DNA from 4 places in the Tepidibacter aestuarii genome. Region 1 is predicted to be linked to each of the others. Evidence: predicted binding sites of a transcription regulator. Region 1 holds the regulator's gene; each other region holds the start of a gene.
What was found. Region 1 encodes LexA, which represses DNA repair genes until DNA is damaged. Its sites were predicted from a motif close to AGAACANNTGTTCT; they were not measured.
Positions count from the first base shown of each region.

Region 2: the regulator LexA is predicted to act here: its motif matches at 1,849-1,862, upstream of recA (recombinase RecA).
Region 3: the regulator LexA is predicted to act here: its motif matches at 2,513-2,526, upstream of M2214_RS12285 (DNA gyrase/topoisomerase IV subunit B).
Region 4: the regulator LexA is predicted to act here: its motif matches at 3,476-3,489, upstream of M2214_RS06795 (Y-family DNA polymerase).

Region 1 covers NZ_OW235315.1:1,777,329-1,783,452, forward strand. Annotated here, with positions in the region: gene M2214_RS08775 (methionine gamma-lyase family protein) at 1-634, shown strand, start outside; gene M2214_RS08780 (alanine/glycine:cation symporter family protein) at 798-2,159, shown strand; gene M2214_RS08785 (type I glutamate--ammonia ligase) at 2,513-4,435, shown strand; gene lexA (transcriptional repressor LexA) at 4,565-5,188, opposite strand; gene yneA (cell division suppressor protein YneA) at 5,344-5,616, shown strand; gene M2214_RS08800 (alpha/beta-type small acid-soluble spore protein) at 5,708-5,944, shown strand.
Region 2 covers NZ_OW235315.1:2,073,116-2,082,333, reverse strand. Annotated here, with positions in the region: gene rimO (30S ribosomal protein S12 methylthiotransferase RimO) at 1-1,216, shown strand, start outside; gene pgsA (CDP-diacylglycerol--glycerol-3-phosphate 3-phosphatidyltransferase) at 1,200-1,718, shown strand; gene recA (recombinase RecA) at 1,885-2,904, shown strand; gene rny (ribonuclease Y) at 3,218-4,756, shown strand; gene M2214_RS10305 (hypothetical protein) at 4,780-5,445, opposite strand; gene M2214_RS10300 (DUF1292 domain-containing protein) at 5,460-6,116, opposite strand; gene M2214_RS10295 (PspA/IM30 family protein) at 6,131-6,784, opposite strand; gene M2214_RS10290 (histidinol-phosphatase HisJ family protein) at 7,169-7,954, shown strand; gene M2214_RS10285 (hypothetical protein) at 8,034-8,201, shown strand; gene M2214_RS10280 (hypothetical protein) at 8,485-9,218, shown strand, end outside.
Region 3 covers NZ_OW235315.1:2,468,134-2,477,351, reverse strand. Annotated here, with positions in the region: gene M2214_RS12290 (nicotinate-nicotinamide nucleotide adenylyltransferase) at 1-2,397, opposite strand, end outside; gene M2214_RS12285 (DNA gyrase/topoisomerase IV subunit B) at 2,572-4,542, shown strand; gene M2214_RS12280 (DNA gyrase/topoisomerase IV subunit A) at 4,558-6,630, shown strand; gene M2214_RS12275 (methyl-accepting chemotaxis protein) at 6,664-7,458, opposite strand; glycine riboswitch at 7,661-7,767, shown strand; glycine riboswitch at 8,395-8,488, shown strand; gene M2214_RS12270 (alanine/glycine:cation symporter family protein) at 8,664-9,218, shown strand, end outside.
Region 4 covers NZ_OW235315.1:1,394,060-1,403,277, reverse strand. Annotated here, with positions in the region: gene M2214_RS06810 (hypothetical protein) at 216-677, shown strand; gene M2214_RS18135 (hypothetical protein) at 725-856, shown strand; gene M2214_RS06805 (hypothetical protein) at 1,139-1,468, opposite strand; gene M2214_RS06800 (hypothetical protein) at 1,897-2,133, opposite strand; gene M2214_RS06795 (Y-family DNA polymerase) at 2,173-3,432, opposite strand; gene M2214_RS06790 (GNAT family N-acetyltransferase) at 3,720-4,241, opposite strand; gene M2214_RS06785 (hypothetical protein) at 4,462-4,677, opposite strand; gene M2214_RS06780 (hypothetical protein) at 4,634-4,816, opposite strand; gene M2214_RS06775 (SurA N-terminal domain-containing protein) at 5,039-5,683, opposite strand; gene M2214_RS06770 (hypothetical protein) at 5,724-6,242, opposite strand; gene M2214_RS06765 (LytR/AlgR family response regulator transcription factor) at 6,532-7,254, opposite strand; gene M2214_RS06760 (cyclic lactone autoinducer peptide) at 7,267-7,401, opposite strand; gene M2214_RS06755 (accessory gene regulator ArgB-like protein) at 7,394-8,026, opposite strand; gene M2214_RS06750 (sensor histidine kinase) at 8,019-8,879, opposite strand; gene M2214_RS06745 (hypothetical protein) at 8,863-9,218, opposite strand, start outside.

The DNA.
Region 1 (6,124 bases):
GAAAGAACCTACTGATGTTGGTGCTGATATAATGGCTGGATCTTTAATAAAAAATCCAGGGGGAGGATTAGCCTTAACAGGAGGGTACATAGTTGGTAAAAAAGAAATAGTTGAGTTAATATCATATAGACTTACATCTCCTGGGATAGGAAAAGAATGTGGGTTGACTTTCGGAACTACCAGAAGTGTACTTCAAGGTTTATTTTTAGCACCTCATACTGTAGGTCAAGCTTTAATGGGTGCTATATTTTGTTCTAAATTATTTGAAGAATTAGGATTTGAAATTCTACCTAAACCTAATGATGTTAGAAGTGATATAATACAGATAATTAAATTTGATAACGCCGATCAGATAATATCTTTTTGCAAAGGAATACAATATGCAGCTCCTGTTGATTCTTTTGTAAGTCCGGAGCCATGGCCTATGCCTGGTTATGATAGTGATGTAATAATGGCGGCTGGAGCTTTTGTTCAAGGTTCATCTATAGAACTTAGTGCTGACGCACCTATAAAACCGCCTTATAATGTATATTTCCAAGGAGGATTGACTTATACTCATTCTAAGTTTGGATCACTAAAAGCTTTAACCGAAATGATAAAAAATAAAACTATAAAAATACCAACTTCTATATAGAGGTTGGTATTTTTATAGTTTGAAATTTCACAACATTCCCAATTGGAGAACTTTATGAAATATAGAAAAAAACCAAAGGAAAACGTTATATTTTGTCAAATAGTTACATAAATAATTATTTTTACATAAAATTTATTTATCAAAATTTTAAGGAGGAGTCAACATGGATTTATTAGCATTAATAAAAGGTATTAACGACATTTTATGGGGGAAATTACTAGTGTTTGTATTGTGTGGAGCCAGTATATTATTTACATTCTCTTTTAGGTTTGTTCAAATAAGAATGTTCAAAAAAGCTTTCAAACATACTTTTGGAGGTGTATCACTAAAAGGAAATAAGGCAGATGACGATGGAATGTCATCTTTCCAAGCTTTAGCAACAGCAATAGCAGGACAAGTTGGAACAGGTAATTTAGCAGGAGCAGCAACTGCTATTGCAGCAGGAGGTCCAGGAGCTATATTTTGGATGTGGGTAAGTGCATTTTTTGGATTTGGAACTAGCTTTAGTGAAGCAGTTATTTCGCAAAAATATAAAACTAAAGTAGATGGTCAGATCTGTGGAGGTCCAGCATACTATATAGATAAAGGTCTTAATAGTAAATTCTTAGCATCATTTTTTGCAATAGCAATGATATTATCAGCTGGTTTAACTGGAGGTATGATCCAATCTAATTCAATAGCGGGAGCTTTTAAAATGGCATTTAATGTACCGGGGATAGTTGTAGGTGTTACAATCGCCGGAGTAACTTTTTTAGTAGTTTCTGGAGGAATAGGACGTATAGCATCTGTTACAGAAAAACTAGTTCCAATAATGGCGTTATTATTTATAATAGGTAGCTTAATAATAATAGGAATAAATGCATCGAATATAATACCTGCATTTAAAATGATTTTTCTAGGAGCATTTAATCCAAAAGCAGCCACTGGAGGATTAATAGGTGTTGGTATGAAAGAAGCTATGAGATACGGAGTTGCTAGGGGATTATTTTCAAATGAAGCTGGGATGGGATCATCTCCACATGCACATGCTGTTGCAAAAGTTAATCATCCTATAGAGCAAGGGTTAGTATCTATAGTAGGAGTTTTTATAGATACATTTGTAATATTAACTTTAACAGCTTTGGTTATACTTACAACTGGAGCTTTAGATGGAACTACAACTGGAATTGAATTAACTCAACAAGCTTTTGTAAATGGGCTCGGAAGTTTTGGAGGGGTATTTATAGCAATTTCTTTATTTTTCTTTGCCTTTTCAACTATAATAGGATGGTATTTCTATGGAGAATTAAATGTTAAATATTTAATTGGTATAAAAGGAGTTAAATTTTATAAGCTATTCATAATTATGGTATTGGTACTTGGAACTTTACTTGAAGTGCCTGTTGTATGGCAATTAGCAGATACTGTTAATGGACTTATGGTTATACCTAATATAATTGCTCTTGTTTATTTATTAAAAGTTACAAAATCGAGTTTAATAGATTTTGAAAATAAAGAAAAAGAAAAGATAAAAGCTAGTGCTTAGCACTATTTTATAAAAAACAAGCATTATCTGTTTAAATAGATAACGCTTGTTTTTTTATGTGTTATATAGATAAATAGATAATAATTTTAGTAGATTCAATTATGAATTTAAGAAGAAAAGTAAAAATATTTGTAACATTAATATATTTTAAAAATTTATTAATGTATTTACTTTACAAAGAATGAGATGTGTAATATAATTTCAATATTAATAAAAAAGTTTTGTTAACAATATGCATAAAAAAAATTTTAAAATACGTAGAAGCACGTACGTTATTACTAAAATATATATTTATGTAAGTTAATTAAAGTTATTTTGCTATAATAAGACATTTATAAGGGAGGGTATTATTCATGTTGAAGGAGTTAAAGAAAGATATTTTAAGCAAGCTTGTATATTTTATACCGAAAGATAAGCACTCAGCAGAAAATGTTAAGGAGATTTTAGATAATCATCCAGAAATCGAATTTGTTTCATTAGTTGGGATTGATTTAAGAGGTAATGATACTGACGAAAAAATACCGAGTAGTGTTTTTTTAGAAGATATAGATAAATTCATTCAAACTGGAATTCAAACAGATGGTTCGAGCGTTGTTCTTGATAATATAGCAACTTTAAATGATGCCAAAGTAGAAATAATTCCAGATAAGGATGTAGCGTGGTTTGTTGATTATAATTTTCAGAACTTAAATGATGAAACACATCTTCCTGTTGGAACTTTGAGAATACCTTCGTTTTTAGTGCATAACGGAAATAAAGTGTGCTCGAGATCTATACTAAAAAAATCTATAGAAAATTTTAAAGATGAGATACTTAGATTAGTGTGTAAAAATAGTGATGTTTTAAATTCTGTTGGAATTAAAGATTGTGATGAAATAAAGGAAATTCTACTAACATCAGCTACGGAGCTTGAATTTTGGGTTAACACACCTGAGGATAAAGCTGATGAAGAAAAACTTTCTACATCACAAAACTTAAAAGAACAATATTGGAAGCGAACTCAAGGAACAGTTAGAACAGCATTAGAAAAGAGTATATATTTAATGGAAAAATACGGAGTTAATCCTGAAATGGGACATAAAGAAGTAGGAGGAATAACTTCAGCTATCAACTCAAGAGGAAAATCTAATCACGTTATGGAACAACTTGAGATAGATTGGAAGTATAGTGATGCTATTCAAGCAGCTGATAACGAGCTTATAATTAGGAATTTAGTAAATGACGTATTTAAAAATTATGGATTAGAAGTTACCTTTGCTGCAAAACCAATAGAAGGTGTAGCAGGAAGTGGAGAACATACACACTTAGGTGTAGCTGCAAGACTAAATAGCGGAAAGATAGTGAATCTATTTTCTCCATCTGACATGAAAGCTGAATATGCAAGTCCTATTGGATTTGGTGCATTAATGGGAATTTTAAAGAACTACGAACTACTTAATCCTTTTGTAACTTCTTCAAATGATGCTTTAAATAGATTAAAACCAGGATTCGAAGCTCCTGTTTGTATTGTGTCATCACTTGGAAAAAGTGTAGATAATCCATCAAGAAATAGATCTATATTGGTTGGTTTGATAAGAGATTTAGAAAATCCATTAGCTACAAGATTTGAATTAAGAGCTCCAAATCCTATGTCTAATACGTATATAATAATAGCAGCATCTTATCAGGTTATGCTTGATGGAATAAAGTATGCTATAGAAAACAAAAAAACATCTAAAGAACTTGAAAAAGAATTTTCTAAAAAATCAGGTGAAATAACTGGATATTTAGAAAAACATAGAGAATATAGAAGTGAAGAAGACGTTTTTGAATTTTATACAGAAGAACAACGAAATAATTTATTTGGAATACCTCCTAAAACGGTTTGGGAAAATGCAAAGAATTTCGATAGACATGAAGAAAAGAAAAAAGCATTAATATATAATGATGTTTTTACAGAACAAACAATAGACTCATTTAAAGAATCCATCATAAATCAATGGTTACGAGAATTGAAAGATAGAATAATATGTGACAACATGGAAATAGTAAGATCTTGTAAAAAGATGCACTTTGAAGATATTACAGATTTAGATATAGTTAATTGGCAAAAAATACACACATTAAGATGTTATTTAATGAAAGATAAGACTGATGAAAAATCTTTATTTACAAGAATAAGAGATGCGATAGAGGCACAAAATTATGACTCAGTATCTAATCTTCAAATAGAAATGAATGAGAAGATAAAATTACTTAAGGATTTATATATAATATATAAGAAAAATTTATTTTAGTTAAAAACTAAATTTAATAAATAAAAAAATGCTGGATTTCATTAATAAATCCAGCATTTTTTATTCTATAGGCAATTAATATGTACAAAATGAATAAAAGGCCCACAGTTTATACTATAAGCCTTTCACTTATTTTACAACTCTGAATACGCCTTTCAAAGTACCTAATATTTTAACATCATTAAAATACAGGGGTTCCATATAAGGGTTCTCTGGTTGAAGTCTAATTCTATTTTCTTCTTTAAAAAACCTTTTTACTGTAGATTCATTATCTTCTGTTAAAACCACTACTATTTCCCCATTTCTAGCAGTGTTTTGTTTATTTACTATAATATAATCCCCATCTAATATTCCAGCATTAATCATGCTATCTCCTTTTACTCTTAACATAAATGCATTATTAGCATCTATTAAACTAGAGGGTAAAGGGACGAATTCTTCTATATTTTCAGTAGCTAGTATAGGAGCTCCCGCTGTAACGCTTCCTACTAAAGGAATATCTATCGTTTCTTTTCTACTAAAGAGACTATCGTCATTTGAATCTAGAATTTCTATAGCTCTTGGTTTTGTTTTATCTTTTCTAATGTATCCTTTTTCTTCTAATTTATTTAGATGTGAGTGAACTGTAGATGTTGATTTTAAATTTACTGCACTACATATTTCTCTGACAGATGGTGGATAACCCTTTTTATTAATTTGTAGTTTTAAAAAGTTTAAAATTTCTATTTGTTTACTGGTTAAATCTGAATACATTTTAAATATCCTCCCATCATAAGTTTATAATTATATTATAACATCAAACAGAATAAAAAACAAACATTCGTTCTTTTTTCGTTGACTCAGAACATCTGTTCTGTTATACTTTAATAAGAACAAGTGTTCTGAAAAATAAAGAGGAGGAATTTGTTATGAAAAGGAATTTAGTTTACATAATAATATTATTTTCTGCAATAAGTTTACTAAGCGGTTTTTCGGGTTTAAAAAATTATAAAAATATAGTAGAGTATGAAACTGTCAATGTGATACAAGGGGATACTCTTTGGAATATAGCAAAAGAAAACATACCTGAAAAAGAAGATATAAGAAAGTACATATATATGATAAGAAAGGTTAATAATTTAGAAAGTGCAAATATACATCCTGGAGATCAACTATTAATTCCTGTTTATGAAAAAGAATAGAAACTATATGTTTATGGTGTTTATTTCCTAATATATTGTACTTCTTCTTTGTAAATAATAATAGTAATCGAAAAAGAAAGAGGTGTACAAATTGTCGAAAAATCCTGTAGTAAAAGAATCAAGAATGGCATTAAATCAATTTAAAGAAGAAATTGCAAATGAGTTGGGCATTTCTATGCCCAACTCAAATTTATCTAGTAATATTACTTCTAGACAAGCAGGTCAAACGGGTGGAAAACTAGGTGGAGAAATGACAAAAAGATTAGTAGAAAATGCTGCAAGGAATATGGCTTATGGTAGTAATTCAGCACCACAGAATTTAGATTAGATAAGTTAAATATTAAAAGGATGAACGAAAAATTCGTTCATCCTTTTTTAGAATCAATCTCCAATAGAGGTAATCGGCATACTTTGTCGCTTTTCGCTAAGCATAATACTAGATACAAACATGTATATTATATTTAGTATCCGATATTCATTATACTATTTATAGTTAAAACATTTGGCT
Region 2 (9,218 bases), 300 kb from region 1:
AATAATAGTAAACACTTGCGGGTTTATTGAGTCGGCAAAAGAAGAGTCTATAAATACAATATTAGAACTTGCAGAGTATAAAAAAACAGGAAATTTAAAAATACTTATAATGTCTGGTTGCCTAGCACAAAGATATAGCGAAGAAATGAAAAACGAAATAGAAGAAATAGATGCTATAGTTGGTACAGCAAGTTATTCTAAAATAGCTGAAATAATAAAGAGATTGTCTGAAGAAAAAAATATAGTTGAACTTGATGAAATTGATTTTGTATATGATGAAACACTACCAAGATATACTACAACTCCGTCTTATATGGCTTATTTAAAAATAGCTGAAGGATGTGACAATCACTGTACTTACTGTATAATACCTAAATTAAGAGGAAAATATAGAAGCAGAGAAGTAGAAAATATACTAAGAGAAGCAAAAGAACTTGCAAAAAATGGAGCTAAAGAACTAGTAGTAATAGCTCAGGATACAACAAGATATGGAATTGATATATACAAAGAGAAAAAACTTGCTTACTTACTTCAAGAACTTGCAAAAATTGATGAACTTAAATGGATAAGAGTTATGTATTCATATCCAGAAGAATTAAATGAGGAAACAATAAAGGTCATAAAAGAAAACGAAAAAATATGTGCTTATTTTGATATGCCAATACAACACTGTAATAATAGAATATTAAAGCTTATGAATAGAAGAACTACTAAAGAAGAGATAAAAAGTAAGATAGAACTTATAAGAAAAGAAATACCAAATGCTTGTATTAGAACATCTATAATAGTAGGATTTCCTTCAGAAACAGAAGAAGAGTTTGAAGAATTAAAAGAGTTTGTAAAAGAAGTTAAATTCGATAGACTTGGAGTATTTGCTTATTCTCAAGAAGAAGGAACTGGTGCAGCTAAGCTAGAAAATCAAATAGACGAAGAAATAAAATATACTAGAAGAGATGAATTGATGCTTGTTCAGCAAGAAGTATCTCTTGACAATAACCAATCTAAGATAGGGGATATGTATGAAGTCTTAATAGAAGAAAAATTAGAAGACAACGTATATATAGGAAGAACATACCAAGACGCTTATGAAATAGACGGCGTTGTATATGTAAATACAGATAAAAAATTAGATATAGGGCAATTTGTAAATGTAAAAATAAATGATGCTTTAGAATATGATTTAATGGGAGTGATGTTAGATGAACCTAGCAAATAAGCTGACTATACTTAGAATATTGTTAGTACCTGTATTTGTAGTAGTAATACTTTCTGGTATTAAAAATTCACTATTGATTTCAGCATTAATATTTGCAATAGCATCGATAACAGACTTTTTAGATGGATATATAGCAAGAAAATATAATTTAGTAACTAATTTTGGAAAGTTTATGGACCCTTTAGCCGATAAATTATTAGTTGCAGCAGCTTTTATAACTATGATAGATTTAAATCTAGTATCATCATGGGCTGTAATAATAATAATATCAAGAGAATTTGCAGTTAGTATATTAAGAGCAATAGCAGCATCATCTGGAATAGTTATAGCTGCTAGTAAATGGGGAAAAGCAAAAACAGTGTCTCAAATACTAGCTATAATGATGATTTTATTAAATATACCATACTCAAATATAGTTATGGGTATTGCTGTAATACTTACAATATACTCAGGATACGATTATATAAATCTAAACAGAAATATATTTAAAGATATGGATTAAAATAAATAAGACCTTGAAATCTATGTGGATTTTAAGGTCTTATTTCTGTTATATTACATTATAGTAAAAATAATATGAATAATATAATACATAATTGACTATAAAGAAAATATAATATATAATTCTATATAGAACGTCTGTTCTTTATATGAAAGGTGGGTTAATTATGAATGAAAATAAGAAAAAAGCATTAGATATGGCGCTTTCTCAAATAGAAAAAGAATTTGGTAAAGGATCTATAATGAGACTTGGTGAAAATACAAAAATGAATATAGAAACTATATCAACAGGATCTATAGGTCTTGATATAGCTATTGGAATCGGAGGTCTTCCAAAGGGAAGAATAGTAGAAATATATGGACCAGAATCATCTGGTAAAACAACAGTAGCACTTCATACAGTAGCAGAAGCACAAAAAGCAGGAGGAATAGCTGCATTTGTTGATGCAGAGCATGCTCTTGATCCGGTATATGCAAAAGCTCTAGGAGTAGATATAGAAAACTTAATAGTATCTCAACCTGATACAGGAGAGCAAGCATTAGAAATAGCAGAAGCATTAATAAGAAGTGGAGCTGTAGATATAATAGTAATAGATTCAGTTGCAGCACTTGTTCCAAAGGCAGAAATAGAAGGAGAAATGGGAGATTCACACGTAGGTTTACAAGCAAGACTTATGTCACAAGCTCTTAGAAAACTAACTGGATCTATTAAAAAGTCAAACACAATAGCAATATTTATAAATCAGCTTCGTGAAAAAGTAGGAATAATGTTTGGTAATCCAGAAACTACAACTGGAGGTAGAGCGTTAAAGTTCTATTCATCAGTAAGACTTGATGTTAGAAAATGCGATACTATAAAACAAGGAGATAGTATACTTGGAAGTAGAACAAGAGTTAGAGTTGTTAAAAATAAAGTAGCGCCTCCATTTAAAAAGTGCGAATTTGATATAATGTATGGAGAAGGAATATCAAAAATTGGAGATTTATTAGATGTAGCGGTAGATGTAGATATAGTTAAAAAATCTGGTTCTTGGTATAACTACAATGATACAAAATTAGGACAAGGAAGAGAAAATGTTAAAAAATTCTTGGCTGAAAATAAAGAGTTAGTAGAAGAGATAGATATTAAAGTAAGAACTCATTACGGATTAATAAAAGCTGAAGAGGCGGATGTAGCTACTGAATAAGGAGTGTAAACCTTGACACTTCAACCAAAAAATTATACAATTAGGGAATAAGAGGCTTTTAAATATATAGAGACCTATGTCTCTATATATTTTTGATTAAGTTTATCTTTAAATTAGAAAATGAAAAGAAAGACTTTGTTTAGTTTAGCTATTTTAATGACTTAAATTTTTACTATTTATGTTTGAAATAAAAATAAAAAATATAAATAGATTATTTTCGTTTAATCCAGAGATTTTAGGGTTGAATTAGTTGAATTTAATTCATTTAAACGACAATGTGAATTGGATTTCACTTTAGAAAAGGGAGGTGGAGATTATATTAATAAAAATATTATTAGCTGCAGCAGGGACTGGAATAGGTATCTTAATAGGCTATATAGTTAGAAAAAGTATAGCAGAGAAAAAGATTGGAGCTGCAGAAGAAGTATCTAAGCAAATAATGGAAAAAGCTGAAAAAGATGCTGAAACTATAAAAAAAGAAAAATTATTAGAGGCAAAAGAAGAATCTCATAAAATGAGAAGCGAAGTAGAAAAAGAAAACAAAGAAAGTAGACGTGAACTTCAAAGATATGAGAAGCGATTAGTTCATAAAGAAGAAAATATAGACAGAAAATTACAATCACTAGAATCAAAAGAATCTAATTTGAATGAAAAATTAAAAGCTATAGTAAAAAAAGAATTAGATATAGAAGAAGTAAAAACTAAACAAATTGAAAAGTTAGAAAGTCTTTCAGGAATCACATCAGAGCAAGCAAAGAATATTATATTGACTAATACTGAAAAAGAAGTTAGACATGAAATGTCAATGATGATAAAAGAAATAGAAGTTGCTGCTAAAGAAGAAGCTGAGAAAAGAGCTAGGGAAATAATAGCATATTCAATTCAAAAATGCTCAGCAGATCATGTTGCTGAAACTACAGTTACAGTAGTAAATCTTCCTAATGATGAAATGAAGGGACGAATCATAGGTAGAGAAGGTAGAAATATAAGAACGCTTGAGACTTTGACTGGTATAGACTTGATAATAGATGATACTCCGGAAGCAGTAATATTATCAGGATTTGACCCAATAAGAAGAGAAGTGGCAAGAATTGCTCTAGAAAAACTAATATCAGATGGAAGAATACATCCAGCAAGAATAGAAGAAATGGTTGCAAAGGGAAGAAAAGAAGTTGAAAATATAATAAAAGAGCAAGGTGAACAAGCTACTTTTGAAACTGGTGTTCATGGGCTTCATCCAGAACTTATAAGATTACTTGGTAGACTTAAATATAGGACAAGTTATGGTCAAAATGTTCTTAAACATTCTATAGAAGTGTCTCATTTAGCTGGAATAATGGCAGCTGAAATTGGAGCGGATGTTAAACTTGCAAAAAGAGCAGGACTTTTACATGATATAGGAAAAGCAGTTGATCATGAGATGGAAGGAACTCATGTTGAGTTAGGAATGGATTTACTTAGAAGATATAAAGAATCTAAAGACGTAATTCATGCTATGTCAACTCATCATGGTGATTATGAACCTCAAACGGTTGAAGCTGTTATAGTTACTGCAGCAGATGCTATATCTGCTGCAAGACCAGGGGCTAGAAGAGAAACACTAGAAGCTTATATAAAGAGACTAGAAAAACTAGAAGAAATATCTAATTCATATGATGAAGTAGAAAAATCATATGCTATTCAAGCAGGTAGAGAAGTTAGAATAATAGTAAAACCTGAAAATGTTACGGATGACGGAATGCATTTACTTGCTAGAGAAATAACTAAGAGAATAGAAGATGAATTAGAATACCCAGGACAAATAAAAGTAAACATAATAAGAGAAACAAGAGCAATAGAATATGCAAAATAAAAAAGTAGCCATAGGCTACTTTTTTATTTGAATTTATTTCTTATTATAGAAACCACAAATATTAACACCATTATTGTAATGAATGAGTATATCATTATATCGAAAAAGCTAAGCCCTGAACTGTAAAATCCATGATTGCTGTAAAATGGGTATCTAAAATTGAAAAAGGTATTAGATCTTTTTGGAGTATAGTCTTCATTGTTAGAAATCTGTTTTTTACTTGAATTATCATATGTTTCTTCATTTTTAGTGTTTTTTGTTGTATTTGAAAAGCTACCACTTTTCATAGAGCTCTTAGGTGTAGAGTCTTTATATGTAGTATCCTTGGTGTTTGAATAAGTACTAGAATTATTTGAATTACTTTTTGTAGTATCTGAAAAACTTCCGCTTTTTAATCCAGATTTACTAGATTTTGGAGCAGTAGAATATGTATCCGTTGTTTTATAATTACTATCTTTTGTATCAGTACTACTTTTAAAACTAGAACTTTTTAATGTGCTATTACTGCTATTCGTGTTTTGATATGAAGAAGAATTGCTTTTATATGATTTGCTATAAGAAGAGCTCCTAGGCTTAGAATAGGAGCCACTTCTTGTTTTAGCATAAGCAGTATTTGCTATTATTTGAGAAAACAGTAGTGTAAATATCAAGAATATAGATAAAAACACTCTTTTAAAATTTTTATTCATAAAAACACATCCCCTTAATCTAAGTTGCAAGAATTAAATATTTGAGCTATATAATCGAACTCACAAGCATCCGATATTTCCCCATAATTATCTTCTTTTATACCAGGATAGTGGTATAGTATATATTTTTCGTCATGATTATTTGTGTTTTGAATTACGATATATCTCTTATTGTCATTTAATACTTGTATAGTAGATAACACGTTATATGTATCATTTTCATTTGTATCGTTATTTGTAAGATCTAAAGTATAATCCTTATAAGCTGTAGCATTTACATCTTTATGGTCGCACATAACAATTTTTGAGTTCGCTCTACATCCAAGGCAAGTATCAAAATTACATTCTTTTATACATCTGAAGCATGAGCATTTTAAGCAGTTTTCGATCTGCTTAAAATGGGACTCATGTTCTTTCTTGTATTTATTTAGTTTTTCTATATAATGATCTTCCTTTTGGAAAACTTTGAAAATAGATTTTTTATTATATTGAGATTCTAAAGTATCTATAAGATCTATATAGTCTTTCAATATATTTGATTTGGATATATATTTTCTTTGGCTTATTCTATCCTTTGATAAAAAGTCATTTATATCATTTATTGCGTAATTTATATCTACGTATATTTTTTCATATTTATTTTTTTCATCTTTAAATAAATTAGAGTCCATTTTAACCACCTTAACTAGTTTTTATATTTTTGAAGTTCTAAGTCTAGATCTATATCATTTTCTAATTTTTCAAATTCTTCATCTAGAGAATCTGAGTTGTTTTTAAGTTCAGACATTCCTTCAGCTAAAGCTTCTTTTTTAGAAATTTTTCTTTCTATATCATCTAAGTCAATACTATTAGACCCATTATCTACATTTGCCAATATTTCATTTACTTTTTGAGATGCTTCAGCATTGTTAAGTCTTGCAGCAGCTTCATCTCTGTAATGTCTTGTCTTTTTAATTTCATCTTCTAAATTCGTAAGCTTTGATTTTAATTGATCTGCTTTTATTTTAGCCTCATCATAAGATTTCTTTAAACTTTCATATTTTTTGTCACATTCCATTTTCTTTTGTAAAGCTTTTTTAGCTAAATCTTCGTTATTTTTACTCATTGCAAGCTTGACTTTTTCATCAAAATCATTAGATTCTTTTAATGTTTCATCCATTTGTTTTTTTATTAAGTGGGCATTTCCTATCACTTCAGCAGATGATAATTTAGCTTTATTAAGGCTTTCTTCCATTTCTCTTATTTTAAGGTCTAGAAGCTCTATTGGGTTTTCAGCTTTGTCTAATGCACTGTTTGCTTTTCCTTTTATAATGTTGTTTAATCTTGTAAAAATTCCCATTTTAACATACCTCCATATTAGTAAATAATATTTACAAGTGGTTTTTAAAACTACTTGATGTACTTATGATAATATATAAATGAAAAAAATGAAACCGCCATTTAGGTTAATAAATGCTTGAAAAATGAAATTACATCTAAATATCTAACTAATTCTAATATTTTCTTAAAAATAATACGAATATTACAAAAAAAGATAATCGAAAATACAATATATAGTTTTTAATACTATATAGCAAAACCTTTATATTTTTATAACTCACTTATTACATATTAAATGTAAACATTTGATACATTATTTGTTTAGAATAAAATACTTTAATTTTTTAAATACTAATAATGATAAATTTTTAATATGACATTATATGATAAGGAGGATACTATAGTGTATATATGCGATTATCATGTGCACACAGATTTTTCTTTTGACTGCGATACTCCTGTTGAAGAAGTTATAAAAAAAGGTATTTCTATTGGCCTTAAAGAGATGGCTTTTACTGATCATGTAGAGTATGATATTGAATTGATTGATTTTGATAACTATTTAGAAATGTATAATGAAATGAAAAATAAATATAGTGATAAAATAAATATTTTACTAGGAGCTGAAATTGGATTTCAACATCATGTAATAGATGATATAGAAAAATTAATAGATGATTATCCATTTGATTTTACTATATTATCAACTCATACAGTAGATAGGCTTGATATATGCAATGGAGATTTTTTTAAAAATAGAGATTTAAAAAATGCTTATCTTAGATACTTTGAGAATATGTTAGAAAGTATAGAAACATTTAAAAACTATAGTATATTGGGGCATTTAGATTTTATAAATAGATACACTAAGGGCAATCAAAAGCTATTATATAGTGATTATATAGATATAATAGATTCTATATTAACTAAAGCTATTGATAGTGACTGTGGAATAGAAGTTAATACATCTGGGTATAGATATGGTTTAGAAAGTGTACATCCACAAGTGGAAATATTGAAAAGATATAAAGAACTAGGTGGTCAAATAATAACTGTTGGATCAGATGCTCACAAATCAAAGGACATATGTGCAGATTTTGACATAGCATACGACATATTAAAAAATATAGGTTTTAAAAGAATTACAACATTTAAACAAAGAAAGCCAGAATTTAAAAATATCCCATAATGGGATATTTTTTTGCATAAAAAAACTTATATAATTATTAGAAATCAAATATTAGTTTTTGAGTAATATTAGGGGGATTGTGGTTAAGTTTAAAATAAAAATTTATGAAATAGTGCAAGAAAGTAACGATAGTGCAAACAATACAAAAAATGGTAGATATTCTACAATGGAAAATAGAAATTTATGCCATAGAAAAGTGCATCATTCTGTTAAAATTAATGTAATATTCAAAAAACTTACAATCTAATTGTAGAAGTAAAATATGAGGTTTAAGATTTAATATTTAGGTAAGATTGTGTTAATTCATTGTTTGTATTTAGCAAAGTTTAAAGATGATATAGAAATAATACAGTAAAGTGACCAAGATACAACTTAAAAGAAAACGTTTGCAGAATTGTACAGTTACATAAAACTCTGTAAATAAATTTAAATGACTATATTTGAGTAACTAAAAATAGTCATTATAAATTTTTATTTAAAGTTAGTAACTAAAAAATATTTAATGGAAGGGAGTTTTGTTTGTGTCAGAAATGTCAACAACGGCTAATGCATCTGCAATTGCTGCTAAAAAGAAGCTATCATCTCAGTTTTTTAGAAAAGGTATCACAATTGCATTAATCTCAGCTGTAATGTATGGATTCTATTCAGCGTTTTTAACCTTAGGTATGACTAAAGGTATTTGGGCAGATTGGTATGGCGAAAATACATCAGGTTTATCACCGTTTGTTATTACATTCGTATTAGGGGCAGTTGGAAGTGCAGTAAATGACACTTGTAGTGCTGTCTGGGCAATATTATATGCAGGTGTTAAAGGTAAGTTTGGAGATTTCTTAAGATGTCTTAATACTACTCCAGGGCGTGTAATGATTTTAGCGGCTCTAGTTGGAGGACCTATTTCTAGTACAGCTTATGTTATTGGACTTCAAATGGCTGGTTCAATTGTTATTCCTATTACAGCTCTTTGTCCAGCTATTGGTGCTATTTTAGGAAGAGTTTTATTTAAACAAGAATTAAACAAGCGTATGATGTTAGGTATTGCTATTTGTGTTCTTGCTAGTTTTATGATTGGTAGCACAAGTATTAGTGGAGATGCACAAGAAGGTGCGTTCTTAGGTGTTTGTATTGCTTTCATTGCTGCTCTTGGATGGGGATTTGAAGGTTGTGTAGCTGGTTATGGTACATCTATGATTGACTCTGAAATAGGTATTACTATTCGTCAAGCAACATCAGGGCTTTCAAACTTAATTATATTACTTCCTATTTT
Region 3 (9,218 bases), 690 kb from region 1:
AGGATAATTCTTTAAAGTTATTCCAACGGTTTCAAGAACTAAAGATGTTATTTGATTATTTGATTGCTTTGTCTTTTGAGTAAAATCATCTATAACTTCATCTAGTTCAATCGGTTGAAGATAAAGTATAATTTCGCCTAAATAATCAGGTATATACTTACTAAATTGATATTTTTCTATTTCAAGAGATCTAAGCAATTCTATTGCAATGTCATTTCTTTCTTCAAGTGACAGGTAAGGCATTATTTTTATTATGTTTTTTCCGGCAGCATTTCTCACACTTTCTATACCGCTAACCTTTAAAAGATTGCAAAAATGCATAGCTGTATAAGCCATATTGTTTAAATTTTTTACATTGTATTCGAATAATAAATCTATATTAATCTTTTTTATAATCCAAGGAGTTAAAGTTTTTAAGTTACTTAGAAATATACTTCCTATTTTAGATTCATCACTCAAATAAATTGATTTGTACTTGTTCAAAGTAATTTCTTTCAAGTTTAGTTTGGTTGAAATTTTAAATTTCAAGAAATTTTCTGCTGGTATTTGTGATTTAAATGTATTCGTTTCAAAAAATTCGTTTATATTTTTGTTTGATCTGAAATTATTATTTTCTTTATTTAAAAGTATATAAATTATGTTTAAAGAGGATATTCGTATATTATCATTATTGCTATTTAGAGCTGATAATATATAATCTACAAGTATAACATCATCATTTGATATAGGTATATATTTCATTGCATTTATTAAATAAAGCTGAATGCTATTATTTTTAGTGAAGTATTTTTTATAATAGCTAAATACTATGCTTTTATAGGTTTTTACCTGAGATTCATTACAATTACTAAACAATGAAGAAAGCATTACAGATATATTATATCCTATCCATTTTTGATGAATATCTATTATCTTATGATCTGGATTTATGAATAAATTCAAGTAATCGCATAAAAGAGAATAGCTAGTAGTAAGAGGATTATTTAATTTAACATCACTAGGTATTTCTTTTCTGTAATTTTCATCGAATACTGCTATTAAATTACCTATTAAATATGCACATTGCTTTCTTATGTCCTCATCAGGATGAACCAGATTTTCATATAAAAACTTTAGCATTACTATTTTTTGGTTTTGAGTTAAATAAGTTGAATATTCTTCAAAGACTTGAAGATATTTTCTTATATTATCTCCGTCATTTTCGCTTCTAGCAAGTTCTAATATATAGTTAAGAGAATGTTCACTTCTAAGCTTGTGCATAAGATTTATATTGTGATGAACTGATAGATATTTTAGGTTACTTATTATCTCATTTCCACTTATTAAAGAGTAGTATGATTGCTTACGTTTATCAGATTTTATATCTTGATAACCTAAATCTACACCTATATGAATTAAATAATCTTCAAAATCCTTAAGTTTTGCATAGACTTTTGAGTATCTTTTTTTCTTTAAATCATCTACATTATCTAGTTTTTGAAGTATAATATTAAAAGACTCTTTTAAACTGAATATGCTCATTTGGAAATTATCATTGTTTTTAATACGAAAATCACAGTATATGAGGATAAGAGACTCTATAGATAAATTTTCAAGCTCAAGATCCCAAACAGAGTGATTGAGAGCTATGTGACCTATATACATTATGTGGTGTTTTTTAAACCATTTATCGGTATAATAATAATGCAGATAAGGTACTCGTTTTGATTCGCTTTTTTTGCATCCAAATTTACCTAAGTCATGACCAGCAGCACTTCCTGAAACTCTTCCTAAGTCTATAGGAATACCTATATTTTTAATTTGTCGTGCTATGCTAAGTGCTAGATAGTGTACTCCGCATATGTGATCTAGTGTGTTGTGACTTAGTATTTCTTGGTTTAGCTTCATCATTTCATATATGTATTCATTATTGAAATATTTTATAAAACGTTTGTATTCTGATCTTGCATCAAGTGAATTAATTTCGTCAGTATTTAAAAAATTTAGAGGATATTGTATATAAAAGCTTGAATTATTAGATAACTTTTCGTATTTACAAAATACTCTGATAATTTCTATATATATCATACAAGCCAGTTGTATATTTTCGGAAATCTCTTGGAACTCTATTTCTACAGAGTCTGGGAAAGATTTATATAAAAGTATGTTGTAGGTGTAGTTTAGCCAATCAGATTTACTTAAATTTGGATGAATATTGTCTAATATATTTTGGCAAAGGTTTAATATAGATTTACATGTATAGTCTCGATTTTTTATCATATTATTTATATTTGCTATAAACAAATAATTATCTATATTATTTGTTAAAAATAAATGTGAAATCTTGTCTGAAAGATCTAGATTTAATACAGAATCTAGTATTTCTTTGTGTATATCTATTACAATATCTTTTTTCATCAATTAAACACCTCTCGGTAAATGTATTTTAGATAATTATACTATGTATTATTAACTCTAAATATAGTAAAATTCATATAATTTAAATTATATATATAAAATAATAATCTTGACACGAACATAGGTTTTGTGTAGTGTAAAATAGGAAATCAAAAATAGAAGGTGGTAGTATATATGAACAAAAATAACGACTATGGAAATAATAGTATATCATCTCTTAAGGGCGCAGACAGAGTTAGATTAAGACCTAGTGTAATATTTGGCTCTGATGGTATTGAAGGATGTAAGCACTCTGTGTTTGAAATATTATCAAATTCTATAGATGAGGCAAGAGAAGGCTTTGGAAATATAATCGAGATAACACGATGTAGTGATAATTCTATAATAATAAAGGATAGAGGTCGAGGAATACCTCTTGATTATAATGAAAAAGAAGATAGATACAACTGGGAACTAGTATTTTGTGAATTATATGCAGGTGGTAAGTATAAAAATAATTCTGGTGAAAATTATGAATTTAGTTTAGGGCTTAATGGACTTGGAAGCTGTGCTACTCAATATAGTTCAGAATATATGGATGTTACTGTTTATAGAGACGGATATAAGTACGATCTTCATTTTGAAAAAGGTGAGAATATAGGAGGCCTAAAAAAAGAAAAGTGTGATTATGAACATACTGGAACTATAATAAAGTGGAAGCCTGATATAGATGTATTTACAGATATACAAATAGATATAGATTATTATAAGGATGTAATTAAAAAACAGGCTATAGTAAATTCAAATCTTAAATTCAAGATTTATGATGAAGAAACTGATGAAAACTACGAATACTGTTATGAAAATGGTATTTTAGATTATATAGATGAGGTAAATGATTCAAAAGGATTTACTAATGTACAATTATATGAAGAGGAAAGACGAGGTAGGGATAGAGAGGACAAGCCCGAATATAAGCTTAAGGTTCAGGTAGGATTTTGTTTTAATAATGAAATCAATTTGATTGAATACTACCACAACTCGAGTTTTTTAGAATACGGAGGATCTCCTGATAAGGCTGTTAAGAACGCATTTATATATATGATAGATAAGTACTTAAAAGATAATAATAAGTATAACAAAGGTGAAAAGAAGATAAGTTTTGTAGATATATCAGATAGTTTAATACTAGTTACAAATTCATTTTCTACAATTACAAGTTATGAAAATCAAACTAAAAAATCTATAACTAATAAATTTATACAAGAAGCTATAACTAGTTTGTTAAAAGAAAAGCTAGAAATATATTTTATAGAGAATAAATTAGAAGCAAATAAAATATGTGAACAAGTTTTAGTTAATAAGAGAAGTAGAGAAAGAGCTGAAAAAACAAGAATAAACATAAAAAAACAGTTAGGTGGAAACATAGATATAAAGAACAGGGTTAAAAAGTTTGTTGATTGTAGAACTAAGGATATTAGTAAGAGAGAATTATTCATAGTTGAGGGAGATTCTGCACTTGGTTCTTGTAAAATGGGAAGAGATTCAGAGTTTCAAGCTATAATACCTGTTAGAGGTAAGATACTTAATTGTCTTAAAGCAGATTACGATAAAATCTTTAAAAGTGATATAATAACGGATTTATTAAAGGTTCTTGGATGTGGTGTTCAAATAGAGACTAAGCATAATAAAGATTTGAATACTTTTGATATGAATAATTTGAATTGGGATAAGGTAATAATATGTACCGATGCAGATGTAGATGGCTTCCAAATTAGAACGCTTATACTTACAATGCTTTATAGACTAGTACCTATGCTAATAGAAAAAGGAAAAGTATATATAGCTGAATCGCCATTATTTGAAATAAATACTTCGAGAAAAACTTATTTTGCTTATAATGAGAAGGAAAAAAATAGTATAATATCTAAGATAAAGGGTAAATACAATATCCAAAGGTCAAAAGGACTTGGTGAAAATGAGCCTGAGATGATGTGGCAAACTACTATGAATCCTGAAAGTAGAAGGCTTATTCAAGTACTTCCTGAAGATGTTAAGAAAACACAAGAGGTATTTGATATGTTACTAGGGGACGATATTAAAGAAAGAAAAAGATTCATAGCTGAGTATGGACATAAGTATATTGATATGACAGATGTTAGTTAAGGGGAGTGAAGATTTATGGTTGAAAATATAGAAAGACAAAGAATTACAGAAACGCTAGAAGAAAATTATATGCCGTATGCTATGAGCGTAATAGTTTCAAGAGCTATTCCAGAGATAGATGGTTTTAAGCCAAGTCATAGAAAGCTTTTATATACTATGTATAAAATGGGGCTTTTAAATTCCAATAAAACAAAATCAGCAAATGTTGTTGGACAAACTATGAAGTTAAATCCCCATGGTGATATGGCTATATATGAGACTCTAGTTAGATTGACAAGAGGAAATGATTCTTTACTTCACCCGTTTATAGATTCTAAGGGAAACTTTGGTAAAAAATATTCTAAAGATATGAGCTTTGCAGCACCTAGATATACAGAGGTAAAATTAGATGATCTATGCAAGGAGATTTTTAAGGATATAGATAAAAATACTGTTAAATTTGTAGACAATTATGATGGTACTTTAAAAGAGCCTGTACTTTTGCCTACAACATACCCTAATGTACTTGTAAATGCAAATCAAGGTATCGCTGTTGGTATGTCAAGTAGTATATGTAGTTTTAACTTAGAAGAGGTATGTAGTGCTACTATTAATTATATTAAAAATAAAGATGTGGATATAAGTGATTATATAAAGGCTCCGGATTTTTCAACGGGTGGATATATAATATATTCAAAAGATCAAATGGAAAAGATATATGAAACAGGACGAGGTAGCTTTAAATTAAGAGCTAAGTATAGATATGATAAAAAGAACAACTGTATAGAAGTATATGAAATCCCTTATACTACTAATATAGAGACTATAATAGATAAAATAATAGATCTTGTTAAAGACAATAAAATTAAAGAAATATCAGATGTTAGAGATGAGACTGATTTAAATGGTCTTAAGGTTACTTTGGATTTAAAAAGAAATACGGACGTAGATTTGCTTATGCATAAGCTTTATAAGATGACTACTCTTGAAGATAGTTTTTCTTGCAATTTTAATATGTTAATAAATGGGCAACCTAAGGTATTAGGCATAAAGGCAGTTCTAAGAGAATGGGTTGATTTTAGAGTAGAGTGCATTAAGGGATATTTACAATATGATATAGAGAAAAAGACAGATAGATTACATCTTCTATTAGGGCTTGAGAAAATTTTACTTGATATAGATAAGGCTATTGATATAATTAGAAATACTAAAGAAGATAAAGAAGTTATACCTAACTTGATTAAAGGATTTAATATAGATAAAATTCAGGCAGAATATATAGCTGAAATAAAGCTTAGGAATTTAAATAAAGAATATATATTAAAACAGCTAAATAATATAAAGACTTTGCAGTCTGATTTGGAAAATCTTAATGAAACTATTAAAAGTGATAAAAAAATAAAAAATATAATAATAAAAGAATTAAAAGAGGTTTCTAAAAAATACAAAAAACCTAGAAAGACTGAAATAATAAGCAATGATGATATAAAAGAAATAAAAGATGAACATTTAATAAGTGACTATAATGTCAAGTTATTTTTAACTAATGAGAATTACTTTAAGAAGATATCTCTCGCTTCGCTTAGATCTTTTTCGGAGCAAAAATTGAAAGATGATGACTTTATAATACAAGAGATAGATGCTAATAATAAGGATGAAATTCTACTTTTTTCAAATAAGCAGAATTTATATAAATTAAAAGTTTATGACCTTGCTGATTGTAAGGCTAGTTCTTTAGGTGAGTATTTAACTAATATATTAAAGCTAAAGGAAGATGAGAATATTATATATATGTGTCTTTCTAATAATTATGAAGGATATATGCTTTATTGTTTTAGGGATGCTAAGATAGCTAAAACTCATATAGAAAATTATAAGACTAAGACTAATAGAAGAAAGCTTGTAAAGGCTTATTCTGATAAGTCAGAACTAGTTCGCATGCTTTATATAAAAGATGATGTTAAATTAGAGCTTTATAAAAATAATAAAAAAGCTTCTGTCATAAATACTAAGGATATAGAGCTTCAATCAACAAAAACTTCTAAAGGGATAGAAGTTTTAAAGCTTGGAAAGAGAAGCTATATGACCGATGTGAAAATATTGGATTAAAAAATACGCCATGGATATGGCGTATTTTTTTATTTAAATAGATGTTTCACTTATAAGCTTATCAACAGCAACTTGAACTTTATTAGAAGAATCTGTTTGAGATTTTGAAAGATTCTTTAGCTTGTCTACTTCAGCTGTTATAGTTTTTATCTCATCTGTTATTTTTCCAAGTATTTCATTAATTTCTTTAGCAAACCCCTCGCTATTTGTTGCTAACTGTTGAACTTCATTTGCAACTACAGAGAATCCTTTTCCGGCTTGGCCGGCTCTTGCAGCTTCAATAGTAGCATTTATACCTAGTATTTTAGTTTGATGGGCTATTTTGTTTACGTATTTTATTATTTTGTCAGTATCTTGTATATGAGTTATAGAAGTTTTAGTAGAATCTAAAAGTATATCGCTTATACCCTGCATATCATCTATTGACGATGATATGTCATCTAACTCAGTTTTTACTATATTTGAAGTATCTCTAATTATGGAAATATGGTTATTAAGTTGAGATAGAGTATCTACATTTCTATCTACTAGAGTCATTACTAAAAGAGCACCAGTAGAATCTATTATAGTACATTTATGGCTGAATTTTTCTTGCAATAATTTAGCAACATTACTGTTGCCAGTAGCCTCTATTATTAAATCAATGTTTTTATTATCTAAATCATCTATAGATTGAGAATAATCTATACCTAAACTTTTACAAAGAACTATGCCTGGTGCATCTAAATTTTTATCTATAACTAAAGAAATATTTATAGAATCTGTATCGTTTATTGCTTGTATAATATTTTTACCGCCTATTCCAGCTCCAATTAATGCTATATTCAAGATAAAAAACCCCCTAAGTATAATTAGATTTGACATACTAATTCTACAATATATTGGATTATAAGGCAATAAATAATAAAATTTCGACATTCAGAAAATTATGAAAAATTTAAATCGACTTTACAAACAGGGAATAAGCAAATATAATACAGTTTATAACTTAATACGGTCGGATGAAGGTAGCAGGATTAAAACTGTTATTGGACGAACCTCTGGAGAGACTCTTTTATAGAGCACCGAAGGGGAAAAGTTGTTTAAAGGTAAATTTTAATCAACTAAACTCTCAGGTAAAAGGACAGGGGATATATCGGAGTTGATGATATATTTCAAACCAGAGGCCAAATCATATTGATTTGGCTTTTATTATTTAAAAGCCAAAATCTATATTTTGGCTTTTTTTATATACTAAGGGATTATAAAATTTTCGTTCTGTGGATAACATTGATGCAAGAACTACACTTGCAATTATTTTGAGCAACGGAGACCGTAGGGATCGTTGGCGATATGAGTCAGTGCGTAGCAACTAGACGAATTTTATATATATAATATATTTTTTATTTTAGAATAAGAAGATTTGCTAAGGTTAATACTATAACTAGTTCTGTAAAGAATATATTTAATATTCCTATAATACTAGGTTAAGTAGTATTAATATGTAACTTTAAAGGAAATAAAAAATATTTTTAGAGTATGTGAAATTATAGGACTTAGAAATGCGATAGTAAGCGAAGCTAAACAATATTTTTCTAAAGAATAATATTTATATAAATTAACATTGATACAGATGTTAATTTTAAATAGCAAAGAATTCGATATGTTATAAATGTTTGGAATAATTAGAAAATTAAGAATAATATATTGACATTTGACTATATATTAACGTATAATAATAATTAGTTAAATGAGTTCGGATGAAGATAATGAGAAAACGTTATCAGACGAGCCTCTGGAGAGACTCTACAAAGAGCACCGAAGGGGAAAGCTAATAGAAATTAGTCAAACTCTCAGGTAAAAGGACAGAGATTATTCTTACCGGAATAAATCCCAAAAATCAGATTTTCATGATTTGACTTTTTGATTACTTTTCTTTATAGCTTTTCGTTTTACTTATCATTTTTTTATTTTAGTTTTACTTTTCAATGTTTTATAATTTCAAGTTTTGTTTTTTGCATCAAAAACCAAAAAAATTTAAAAGGAGGAATTATATGGAGCATCTAGTCGGTGTCTTAAATGGATTGATTTGGAGTAAAGCACTTATTATTTTATGTTTAGGAGCAGGTATATACTTTTCTTTCAGAACTCGTTTTTTACAAGTTAGACTTTTGAAAGATATGGTAAAGCTATTATTTGGAGGATCATCGTCAGAACAAGGGGTTTCTTCATTCCAGGCATTTGCGTTATCTGTATCAGGTCGTGTAGGAACTGGAAATATAGCAGGGGTTGCAACGGCTATAGCAATGGGAGGACCTGGAGCATTATTCTGGATGTGGGCAATAGCCTTTTTAGGAGCAGGTTCAGCTTATGTTGAGGCTACTTTAGCTCAAATATATAAGGTTGAACAAGATGGAGAGTATCGTGGAGGACCAGCGTATTATATAGAAAAAGGAATGAACAATAAGTGGTATGCAACTACATTTGCAGTTGCAACTATAGTAGCAATGGGATTCTTTTTACCAGGAGTTCAGTCTAATAGTATAGCAGCAGGACTTAATAATGCATTTGGGATAACTCCTACAGTAACAGGAATAATATTAGTTGTA
Region 4 (9,218 bases), 380 kb from region 1:
AAAAACATAGATTAATGCTGAATCATTATAGTGTATAAACGCTGATGGAATAAAGAGTATTGCTATAATAATTGAAAATACATAATTATAACCATTTTTAATCCCATAAAATAATGTTAAAATTTAGTAGTGGTGTATAGTATAAATATAAGATGTCTTTTGAGAATAATATCTAAGGAGTTTTTTAATAACAGTCTCAAAGGAGGTGAATTATTTTGGCAATATCTGAACATTTTTTGTACTTGCTCGCTGAATCGTGGGATATTGCTTTATGGACAGGAGCATGGTATGTTTTCCCTGTATGGATACTAATAGAATTTTCGATTTCAACTGCGACAATCTTTTTTAAGCATAAAAAAAGCAAAGAAGTCTCCTGTGATAATTGGGAAAAGGGATACTTCAAACGATTGGGGTCTATTGGTCTGTTCTTGCTTGCTGTGAGAACATTTTTAACTATGGTTATAATTTTTATTCCTACTTCGACTTCGATTGCTGTTTCGCTATTCTCCTTGGTAAAATTCTTACTTGTAGCAGCATTTTTAGCAAGTGCAGCTACAGTATGGATTTTGGTGAAGTTTCATCCAGTACAATCAGCAAGAGCGAAAGCATATTTAGCCCTACTGTCTATACCCATTGTGTTTTTCTATAGCGTAGCCATATCTATAATGTTATTTTAACCCCGTTTTTCAAAAGAGCTCTGATGGGAAAATATTGTTGAAATCCAGTGGTTGATACTATAACTGTTGGAAATGGGCCCCTTGGAATATCAATAACTCCAGCCAAACCTAAACTTCCTAAGGTAAGAATAACTAATAAAACTATTACTGCTATAGTTATTGATAAAGGTTGCAATTAAAGAAAAAATAAATCTCTTTAAAAAAGGTAGTTTATTACATGAATTTTGTAATGTACTACCTTTTTTTATTTAGTTTTTCACCACGCCCTTTACTTTTGATATATTCATTAAACTTCGCATAATGTACGTTATCATATAAACCCCAACTATATCTTGAATATGTATTGAAAAATTAATTAAGTACATTACTTATTCTACTTTATTTTTTTATTATGCCTGTTTTATATCTAATTCAGTATGTAATTTAATTATTATAAATTAATAAGTATTTTAAGAATATTGCTACTTACGGCTTATCAATAAAAAATCCTCTGTTAAATCAAAAGTTATAGGTGATCCTTTTTCTTTAGGATTCCATCCTTTATTAATGGCTTGAGAAATTATTAATTCTGCGTTTTTAGGTTTAATAATCTTCAGATTTAAATCTTTAATATCTGGGAAGCTTACCCAGAATTTATTAATATCAGAGTATATGTAAACTTCTAATCTTCTTCCTTTAGATTCCTCTTGTTCAGCGATAAAAACTATATAATCATTATTAGGTGAAATTGTCCACCTATAAGTTTCATTTCCTACAACTATCTTTCTTGAATTTTTATTAGGTATAGCCATTTGTTTCACCCCTTTTAATGACATTCATACTCTTTCCTAATTTTATACGATTACATACTTCACACTTTTTAATACAGCTTACCTCTTAGTATTTCTAGATGCATTATAAACGAGGTAAGTAGTTCACAATTATATATGATGCAAATGCACATGTGATTAAAGATATACACGAACCTACATTTAGTTTAAAGTTATATTGTTTATAAAAAATAAGAGTAGTCCAAATAAAATGTAAAATATATACCTTATGTTTTTTTTCACTTTAATTTTCCTCCTTACTTCACATAATGTACGTCATCATATATTTTCCATCCATTTCCACACATATTTTACCACAATATAGCATAACTTCATACTTACTTTATATTTATACAGTAAAAAACAGTAGCTTTGATTGGCTACTGTTTTGGTGAAAAGCACTTTTACACTTATATCTTGAAAAGCTCCCATTTACAATTTTCTAACACGTATCTTAATTCATATATTTTCTCAATTCCATTAATATTACTTTGACACTGAAAAATATATATTCTGTTACCTGCTCTTTTGTCTATATCCCTTGTAATAACTCTATCTACTTTTATATTTACCCAACTATCATCTTCACCTATAATGCTAAATTTTATAGGGTTAGGAATTCCTTCTTTAGTAAAATAACAAATCATTTCTGCGGGTTTTCTAATGATTTTCAACAATATCACTCTCTACAATATACTAGACATAATAGGATACTCTTCATCACTTATTACTTCACCTGTTAATGGTTTTATACCTGAATGTAAAAAGCTAGCTCTAACAACAGATTTAGAACCAAATTTTTGTCGTATACCATCCATTGCTTTATCAATTTGCTTATTCTTTTCTTTATTTTCTTCATCAAAAAAGGTCTTTTGATAATATATGTTTTGACTTATATCCGTAACTCTAACACCTAATTGCCTTATAGTTTCTCTTTTCCACATTTCATTAAAAATTTGTTTTACAACATTATATATTTCAGTAGTACTGTCTGTTGAGCTTAATAACTTCTTCTGGTGAGAATATCTTATAAAATCGCTATTTTTTAAGCTAACTGATATTACTCCACACAAAGAGCCTGCATCCCTAAGACGCATTGCTACAGTTTCTACAAGAGACAATAAGACCATAAAAGCATCTTGCTTATTTGTTACATCAAATGATCTTGTAGTTGAGTTAGATAATCCTTTCATATTACTATGATTGTCTGTTCTAACAGGAGAGTCGTCAATCCTATTAGCATATCTCCAAATTAATTCCCCATGGCTTTTAAACTTATATTTAATATATTCAAAATTATAATTAGCTAAATCCCCAATTGTATTAATTCCCATTTTTCTAAATTTAGGAGCTGTAGCTCTTCCTACTCCAAAGAGCTCCTCTATGGGTAAGGACCACATTTTTTCTCTTATTTCATATTTAAATAATGTATGTACTTTATCAGGCTTCTCAAATTCTGAAGCTTGCTTGCTTAGTAACTTTGAATTACCAATACCAATATTTATTGTAAATCCAAGTTCTGTTTTTATTCTCTCCTTAATTTCATATGCTGCTTTAATTGGATCTCCAAAGTGGATATCCATGCCAGTATAATCTAACCAACATTCGTCAATTGAAAACCGCTCAACTAAAGGGCTATATTCTTTTAATATGTTTACAAAAGCATTTGAACATTTCATATATAAACTATAATTTGGTGGAACTATAATCAATTCAGGACACTTCTTACATGCTAAATAGATACTTTCTCCTGTTTTTATTCCATGTTTTTTTGCTGGAATAGACTTCGCAAGTATTATTCCATGACGGGTTTTAGGGTCCCCACCTATCACAGAAGATACCTCTCTAAGGTCTAAGTTATCACCCCTTTGCAAACGATGAGCAGCCTCAAACGATAAATAAGCAGAATTCACGTCCAGATGAAATATTATTTTCTCTTTGATCATATAAAAACACCTCATTAAATAATAATTACTACTAAAATTATACAGAACATATATTCTTGTATAAAGTAAAAAAATCAGTCATAAAACTACAAAATTAAACACACTATAACTTACTATCCTTCATACTCTTTTTATTACTATTTACATATATTTTGTTTATTTGTGCAATAAAAAACAGTAGCTTTAGTCGTCTACTGTTTTGGTTATTTGTGTTTATGTAGTTTGACTGTAATTAGTACTTTTTATATTCTGAATGAATGTTGTGTAATTATTTATACCCTTTAGTACTAATTGTTAACTTGCAAAGTCATAACATTTACTATATGTGTTTTATTTGAAAAACCCATAGTGACTTCTTTTATTTTTGTATAACCTAAATCGAACCAAAATTTAATTCCCTTATGGTTATCTTCAATTACACCTATTCTTAGAGATTTTAATCCTAAATTAATTGTCCATTGTACTAGTGCTTTATGTACCATTCTACCTAATCCCTTACCTCTTTCTTCAGGATTAATAAGCATTAATCCAAGCATCCATTGTCCAATAACAGGGAAATCTTTTACTATATCAATAATTCCAATTAGTTCATTGCTGTAATTAAATATCCCTAAAACAAACTTATCGTCATAACTTTTATTAGGTGGTATAGCCGTAAATATTTCTTTTGCTTCTTCTGTGGATGGTAATATTCCATCATGTAATATGTAATAATCTGAACATTTTTTGCACAACGATTCAACAAGTTTAATATTTTCTACAGTAAGAGATTTAATCTTATAATCATTTTGTAAATTAAATTCTTCCATAATTATATTTCTCCAATCTAATTCATACTATTTTACAATTGTATACTTTACATTTTTCATATAACTTACCTTTAAGAAGCTCTGATTGTTTCTTTAGTCTCTTATTTTCATACTTCAATTCTCATGTACATATTACCATAATATAACATTCAATCATACTTATTGTATATTTGTACAGCAAAAAACAGTAGCTTTGGTTGGCTACTGTTTTGGTTAACGTCTATCTATTAATCAATTTGGCTGTACTATCTAATTTATCTTTTCCTATAATGACTTCAAAAATTAGCCAATTATCATCTTCCTCAACAATTTCTTTTTTATATTCAAATTTCTTATCATTTAACATTTCAAAATAATTCGTTTCTTCATTTAGCTCAAACACATTACACTCATTAAACATTACATCTCCAATATAGATTGCTCTCATTTTTATCACGTTTATTTCCTCCCTTGTTATAATCATCCATATGATAAATATCTATATTAAGTTCTTCTCCAATTTCCTCTAAATGCTCTATTAAGTTAAAGTAATTACTGTTTTGCTGGTTTGTGTTTATGATAAACTTATTTTTCATTTACTTTATTCAATAATTCTCTTATGCTCTATTTAAAGTATAAAAATACTTTTTTACTTATTATTACAGCTACTATGTAATGACTCTACAAAAGGAAATCTGCTATATCTATTCCTCTGCTACAACCTAAAAAGACTCTTAATCTAGAAGTCTTTTTATAAATAATACACATTCTAGTATATTACCTATGTCAATTTATTTTGAGTAAATTTTATACTATTACTAGTAATTTCTTTTTATTTTCATATTTGATTTTTCTTTCTTTATCATATTATCAAGTTTATCTATCATAAGTTTTTCTATCTCATTATGTGATTTAGAAGGGTTTTGCTCTTTTAATTCTTTTCTTATTTGTCCCTTAAGTTTTCCTGTTATTAAAGTTTCTTTATAAGATCTAATAATATCCTTGTCATTCCAAAATTCACTTTCTGTCATTCCTAAGCCTTCAATATAACTTTCAAATTGAGCCTTAGCTTCTTCATTATTATTTACAGCTTCTTTGTTTTTATCAATGAATTCTTTAACTTCATCATCAGTAGCAGTTATTCCTAAATCTTTAGCTATTTTCTGCGTAGCCATACGTTTAGTAATTACTTTCTCAACCTTCTTATTATCATCTGTATTAAGAGATATTTTCGCTATATTTAAGTCTCTCTTTGAAATTTTTCTATCATCTATTTCTAATACTATTTCATTAGATGTATTATTGTTTTTTTCGGCTTTAATATCCTTTCCCATTTTTTTAATAACTTTTGTATCTTGTATGTTTACAGTTGAATTATTAAAATCATCCGCATTTACTCCTATAGAAATAACTAATACGCATAAAGCTACAATTATCATAATAATTTTTTTATTCTTGCACATATGATCCCTCCTCACTAATTATATACATATTTTTACATCATTAAAAACTTATACTTAATGTTCTTGATTTAAAAGATGGAATACATTCATCTGGAGTATCCCAATAATATGTCGCTTTCATTGAATCTGGATATTCGAAAGTACTTCTGTCTTTACAAGCCACAAAATTAACATCATCATTTCCATCAAATATATATTCTAATGATGGTCCATCATTAAAGTCAATATCATAAAATGTTTTTATCGTGCTACCATCTAGTATTGCAACAGTTGTTTTAAGATCAAAAGTTTGTGAAATAGCAGCATTAGGGTCATCAATAATAGTATAATATACCTGCTCATTTGTTGTAAGACTTTGATATCCTGTAGTAGCTAATACATGGTAGCTATAACTTAACCCAACTCCAATAGGTATATTAGTTAGGTCATTATAATACCAAGTTACAAACTGGTATTCTGAATCATTTGATCTCCAAGAATCTGCTGCATATGATTTGTTAGGCGTAATTAAAACTAATAAAACTAAACTTAACATGAAAAGGCTTGATAATTTTTTCATAAGTACCTCCTTAATTTATAATTTTTGTTTATATTAAAAATAAATAATCTTGAGTTATTATTTACTTTTAATTACATTATATTTTTAACATTAATGTTATTATTTGTATTAATGTTAACATGAAATATTAATAATTTTGTCAAATTTGTGTATATAGCCATTTATATAGCGCGATTAGCCTTTTTTTTAGTACTAACCAACACAAAATTATAAAACATAAATCTAATTACCCGTTCTATTTTTCGTTTATGCTTAGGGTATAACCAAACAAAAGAAAAGATCATTCATTCTATATAGAATGAATAATCTTTTCTTTTATTTGCTCAAACTTATATCTACTCATAAACGATACCTTATCAGTATCTGCAAACTCAATTTCATAAGATCTGTTTCCTATATCTATAATTTTTATTGCTTTATCCATATTAGTTATAAAGGACTTATGAGTTCGTACGAAGTTATCACTTAATTTAGATTCTAATTCAGTAAGAGTTTGTTGAAAGTAATAAACATCTTTTTTTGTATGAATTAATACATTTTTATCTTGTTTTTCTAAAAATAATATGTTTTCAAATAGTATAAAAGATATTTCATTATTATTCTTTATAGTTAGCTTAGATATAATATTATTTTTCTCCTTTTTTATTATAGAAGCTAAATCATGAATAGTTGATTTTAACTTTACAATATTTATTGGTTTAAGAATATAGTCATAGGGATGTACGCTGAATGCATCTATAGCGTATTTTGAGTACCCTGTAATAAAAATAAATTTAGATTCAGGATTAATAGCATTAATTATTTTTGCAGTTTTTAATCCATTTGAATTGTCAGTAGCATCAAGTTCTATATCCATTAAAACAATATCTGGCTTATATTCAGTAGCTAAACTGATTGCTTCATCACTATTTGATGTATCATAAACTTTAGTCACTAATGGTTCTTCTAAAACTAATTTTTTTATGAATTTTCTTGTATAATCCTCATCTTCTAAAATTAAAATATTCGTCACTTTTCTTAAACCTTATTTATCTAAGCTTTCAGGCATATCTGGTTCATAATAAATCCAAACACTTCTAGTACTTACACCCGTAGATACTACTAAAGTTAGTATTGATGCTAAAGTTGATATCATTTTTCTTTTAGAAATTTTAAACATTTTTCATCCATCTCCTTTTATTTTTATCTATTATGTTATCAATGGTATCAAATACCCAATAACCCGTTGGAGTTATAAAAAAGAAACTATTTAATGCTCCTAAAACACAGCTAAAAGCATATGCTGTCAATTTATAATTGATTAATATAACTATAACTATTAACCATATAAATAACATAAAAAAGGTTTCCTGTTTTCGTTTTAATCTTTGGTTTTTATCAATAATTCTTTTCTTTTTAGTTCCTGCAGGAATATACTTCATAATACTGTATATACCAAATAAAAAAGTCCCTATTACAATTGTTATTAAGACATTTATTTGAATATTGATATATGCTAATTTACCCATAATCAAAAAGGTAATGACCCCTGCAGTTAAGCATCTATTATATGTAGATAAATGAACACCGCCGCCAAAGTGTCTAAATATAATAAAACTTATAAGACATGCTAATGTTGTTGGTAACAATCCTAATATAAATGATATTAATATAATTAGAGTTAACTTTAATATTGTTCCTATAATAATTTCTAATGCATAAGAATAAATATCTATTTTACTTTTATCATTTTGTAATTCTTTCCCTATTAAAGCAGCTATATATTGTGAAATTTTTTTAATCATTTATCATCCCATCCTTTACAGGAATATGTACTATAAATACAGTTTTTTCTTTAGATCTTACTTCTATTCTTCCATGATAGTAATCTACTATTTTTTTAACTAAAAACAACCCATACCCTCTAGATTCAAAGTTCTTTGTTGTATATCCAGGACTAAAAATATTTTTCATATTTTTTTTATTAATTTGAGGACCATTATTATATACATATATTAGATACCCATTATTTTCAAATTTTATTTCTAATCCTACTGTTTTATTGTAATTATTGAAAATAACAGCCTCAAAAGCATTATCAATAATATTACCTATTATGCTACATAAATCAGATGAATTAGTTATTATATTATTTAAATCACATTTTATAGCAAAATCGAATTCTATATTTTTAAGCTCTGCTACCTTTCTCTTAGAGTTTAAAAGAACTGTTAGAGCAGGATTACCTACATATACAATATCTGTTAGAGGGTTGTAATTTTGAGATATATTATCTATATATTCTTTAGCACTAGATATTTCTTCTAAGTAAAGCATAGCTTGTATTGTTTGAATGTGTCTTGTATGTTCATGTTTGTGTGATTGTATCGTATTAATTAAATCTTTCATTTGTTCAAGATATTCTTTTAAAACATTTACTTCTACTTTCTTTTTAATGTTTTCTCCAACCCCTTTTATTGAAAGTAGCACTAATATGGTTAATATAAGAACAATCATATTTGTAAACGGTAACATTTTTTTTATGTATTTAAGTTCTTGAGAAATAAAAATTATCTGATTGGTAATTACAATAAATAAGGATTGAAGAAGAATAGTAACTATTATTAAAATATTCTTATCTTTAAACAATGTTATCACAGTCTTTACTATCTAATTTTAAGTCTAAAAGATAAATTTTTTTCTTTTTAATTACTAAATAAATTATTAACATAATTATCCCACAGGGCAAAAAGAATAGTATGTTTAACCAAGGGTATAAATGTAAATCCTCTATATTTTTTTTCATAATGGTAAAAATAATAGGAGCTGTAACACTTTGAAGTACACCATCAAGTAAAGTACTCGTAAAAATGCTAATAAATGAATGAGATAGTGTCGTTTTTGTTTTTTTATGTACTAAAATAACTGTTGTTAATGTAATCAAAAGTGTATGAATACCAAACAATAAATTAGCTCCAACAATATATAGTATTTTTC